DNA from 2 places in the Exiguobacterium sp. s127 genome. Region 1 is predicted to be linked to the other one. Evidence: a T-box and tRNA genes for the amino acid it is inferred to sense, from the RefSeq annotation. Region 1 holds a T-box; the other holds one or more tRNA genes.

Region 1 (2,208 bases):
CCTGTCACAGGATCCGTATAGTCGAGCCACTCTTCTGCAAGAGCAAGCGGCGACTCTCCTGTTCCCGACGGTTTGATTTCAGGAATCATCGGAAGTTCAAGCGGCAACTCTTCTTTATCCAGCGTCTTCATCGTTCCATCTTCCATATGGACGACTGGAATCGGCTCGCCCCAATAGCGTTGACGGCTAAAGAGCCAGTCACGCAGACGATACGTAATTTTCTTCCGTCCGACTTGGTTCGTTTCGAGTTCCGCGATGATGGTTTCGATTGCGTCCGCCTTCGAGAGACCGTCGAGCATTTGTGAATTGACATGCTCCCCTTCTCCCGTATACGCTGCTTCGTCGACATTTCCGCCTTTTACGACTTCGATGATTGGAAGGTCAAACTGTTTCGCAAACTCATGATCGCGTTCGTCATGTGCCGGAACGGCCATGATGGCACCTGTTCCATACGTCGCAAGAACATAGTCGGCAATCCAGATCGGAAGACGTTCGCCAGAAATCGGGTTGACGGCGAACGCACCCGTGAAGACACCTGTCTTCTCTTTTGCAAGATCCGTTCGTTCAAGATCCGATTTCGTCTGAACAGACGCGATATAACGTTCGACTGCTGCCTGATGTTCTGCTGTCATGATGTCCGCGACGAATGGATGCTCCGGTGCTAAGACGAGGTACGTTGCGCCGAAGACTGTATCCGGACGTGTCGTGAAGACCGTGACTTGTTTTTTGTGGCCGTCAATCGTAAAGTCGATTTCCGCACCTTCCGATTTACCAATCCAGTTCCGCTGCATTTCTTTCACCGACTCCGGCCAATCGAGTTCATCTAAATCGTCGAGGAGACGGTCCGCGTATTCCGTAATCTTAAGGACCCACTGGCGCATCGGGACACGGACGACGGGATGATTTCCACGTTCAGACAATCCATCGATGACTTCTTCATTCGCAAGGACCGTTCCAAGTGCCGGGCACCAGTTGACTGCCACTTCATCGACGAACGCAAGTCCTTTTTCGTACAGTTGTGTAAAGATCCACTGTGTCCATTTGTAGTATTTCGGATCCGTCGTATTGATTTCACGGTCCCAATCATATGAAAAACCGAGGTCTTTCAACTGACGTTTGAACGTTTCAATATTTTGTGCCGTGAACTCACGCGGGTCATTCCCCGTATCGAGTGCATACTGTTCTGCCGGGAGTCCGAACGCATCCCATCCCATTGGGTGAAGGACGTTATACCCTTGCATCCGTTTCATCCGTGCGAGGATATCCGTTGCCGTGTATCCTTCCGGGTGTCCGACATGCAGTCCTGCTCCCGATGGATAAGGAAACATGTCGAGGGCATAAAAGCCTTCCTTACTTGGGTCTTCCGTCGTTACGAACGCGTTATCCTGTTCCCAGCGCGCTTGCCATTTTGGTTCAATCTCACGATGATTATACGACATCTATTCTTCCTCCTCTGATTAAAAAAACCGGTCCTCCGCCCCTAAGAATAGGGACGAAAGACCGGTTTGGCTTCCGCGGTACCACCCACGTTGTCTGTCAATGACAGACCGCTTGACTCACAGATAACGGTGTGAAGGACCGGATTCGCTACTCGTTGTTCACGAATCATGCTCCCTGACGAGTTCATGGACAGTTCCGACTGGTTTGCACCACCCACCAGTTCTCTAAACGGAATGTCTCCACTACTACTTCAGTTCGTTGCATCTGACTATCTATTAGTTAGTTTAATCTGAATCTTAATCAACCGTCAACGTTTCCGTAAAATTTCTCCAATCGCAGCATGTGTTGAAACCTGATGATCCGCGTGATGTAACATCTGCCCCGGCATCCGGTCGTCGAGTAACGCGATGACTTCCATCCCAGCTTTTTTCGCCCCCATCATGCCGTTCGCCGCGTCCTCAATTACGATACATGACTCTGGGGCGAGACCCATCCGTTTTGCTGTCAGCTCGAAGATAGCTGGGTCCGGTTTAGAGCGCGGGACTTCAAAACCGCTCGTGTAGGCGTCGACTGTCAACCCATAAAATGCGATGACGCGTTCAATTTTTTCAAGCGAACTCGATGATGCAATTGCAATCCCGTAACCTTCGCTTCGAGCGATACTCATCAACTCATGAACCCCTTCCTTTAATCCACAGTCTTCCGGCTTGGCGTGTTGTTGAAATAAGTCATGTTCCTGTGCAAGTAACACATCCGTTTGATGCGGTA
Region 2 (2,208 bases), on a different contig from region 1:
TCAATCCGGAAACACGCCGGATGACGTTACCAGAACCTTTTTATGATGCACTCGGACTGACGGATGAAGTAATGATTGCGCAAGTCGGACAAGTCCTCGTCATGCGCAATCCAGACGAGATGGTCGAGATGGAGACCGAATTATTATCGCAAATCGTTGAAGAAGGATTTGCGGGGCAAGAGCTCATTCGCGAATTCGCTTACCGTAAGGCGCAGCATGAACAACGGTTGCGCCAGCACATATTACAAGATGATCATCCAGAGTCGTCAGCTCAACTAGAAATCGAACTATAACAACAAGGAGTGAGGACCGGATGCGAACAGGTACAAAAATTGGTTTAGGCGTGATTGGTTCAGGGATGCTTGCAGCAAGCTATTACTTTTACGAAATGGCGATCGCAACGAATCCGAAACCCTTCTTGACGAACAACCGTGATTTAAGTGACGAGATGGTCCGATTGATGCAACCGGGTCAGACATGGATTAAGGAACAACCGTTAGAACTCGTCGCGACGCAAGCAGATGATGGATTGACGCTTCGCGCACATTACTTACCGCCACTCGTTGCGTCCGATCGAGTCGTCATTCTCGTACATGGTTACGGTGGTGTCGGAACAGACTTAGCAGGATTCGCCTATCTGTATCATCAAGCGGGTTTTCATGTGTTGATGCCGGACAATCGTGGTCACGGAAAAAGTGACGGAAATTACATCGGTTTCGGTTGGCATGACCGGCAAGACTGTCTGCGCTGGATCGACTATTTAGTCGGACGTGTTGGAACGGCTTCTTCCATCTTTTTACATGGTGTATCGATGGGGGGCGCGACGGTTTTGATGACGAGTGGAGAAACATTACCTGCTCAAGTCAAAGGCATTATCTCCGACTGTGCTTATACATCAGTCAACGCAGTCCTCGCCTATCAGATGAAACGGATGTATCGTTTGCCGCACTTTCCGTTCCTTGCGATGACGAGTTTATTGACGAAATTAAAGGCTGGTTACTTCTTCAGTGAAGCTTCCGCATTAAAACAAGTCAAAAAGGCGGCGGTACCGATCTTATTCATTCATGGGGATGCAGATACGTTCGTTCCGACATCGATGGTCTATGAACTGTATGATGCTTGCCAAACGAAGAAGGAACTCGTCGTCATTCCGAATGCGGCACATGCAATGGCTTATTTTGAGGCACCCGATCGATACGATGAAGTCGTCGAGGCGTTCGTTCGGCGCGTAATGTCAGCATGACAAATGAAAGTGTATGAAGTGGAAGGAATGGATTGACAAAAATCAGTCCATTTCGTATTCTACAATCATATAAGCCATGTCGTCGTGGCGGAATCGGTAGACGCGCTAGACTCAGAATCTAGTGGTGGCAACACTGTGGAGGTTCAAGTCCTCTCGGCGGCATTTCCATAAGTTGAAGACCTGTTAGTAGGTCACAGACTGTAGACAAACTAGATGGAAGGTCACTTGCATGTGATTTTCTATCTTTTTTTGTTCTCTCTTTCCTTCCTAAGCGTCTTCCTGTGGCAAACATCGCGCCGCTACAGCGAAGCTGCAGGGTCGCTCCTGTTTGCTTTCCACTAGAAAGCGATTAGATCGAAAATCGCGACTTTTTTAGTTTTCTTTCAGATAATTCAGTTTTTTTACCAAAACATGTTTCAAAGGGACCATTATTAAGGAAAATATCCTAATAGAGGGCCGTGCCTTCAAAAGAAGGGGGTAAAAAGTATGAATAAACGTTTTTCTATCTTATTTTTATTGATGGGATGTCTGTTCGTATTAAGTGCGTGTAGCATCGGTTCAAATGATGATTCATCGTCAGAGGACAAAACGTACAAAGTCGGGATCGACGTCACCTATCCACCATTCGAGTACAAGGACGGGGATACGTACAAAGGAATCGATATCGATTTGATTCAAGCGATTGCAGACGACCAAAACTTCAAGATTGAATTTGAAGCGATGGACTTTAGCGGAATCATTCCTGCTCTGCAGGCGGATCAACTCGACATCGCGATTGCCGGGATGAGTATCACACCGGAACGTGAAAAAGTCGTTACCTTCTCTGACCCGTACTTTGAAGCCGGACTGATTCTTGTCGTCAAAGACAACAATGATGACATCAAGTCGGTTGATGATTTAAAAGGGGAACGCGTGGCAGTTAAAAAAGGGACGACGGGGGCAAAGTATGCAACGGATAACGCGGA

Evidence for each region. A T-box is a leader RNA that pairs with one kind of tRNA and senses whether it is charged. The one in region 1 lies ahead of leuS (leucine--tRNA ligase), so its partner is inferred to be a tRNA-Leu.
Region 2: it has a tRNA-Leu gene. The T-box ahead of leuS (leucine--tRNA ligase) is inferred to sense a tRNA for this amino acid. The anticodon was not compared.

The regions. Positions count from the first base shown of each region.
Region 1 covers NZ_JACSMO010000001.1:360,684-362,891, reverse strand. Annotated here, with positions in the region: gene leuS (leucine--tRNA ligase) at 1-1,439, opposite strand, end outside; T-box leader at 1,486-1,708, opposite strand; gene KNP98_RS01760 (HAD family hydrolase) at 1,748-2,208, opposite strand, start outside.
Region 2 covers NZ_JACSMO010000015.1:4,534-6,741, forward strand. Annotated here, with positions in the region: gene KNP98_RS14655 (hypothetical protein) at 1-293, shown strand, start outside; gene KNP98_RS14660 (alpha/beta hydrolase) at 314-1,243, shown strand; tRNA gene KNP98_RS14665 (tRNA-Leu) at 1,322-1,405, shown strand; gene KNP98_RS14670 (transporter substrate-binding domain-containing protein) at 1,730-2,208, shown strand, end outside.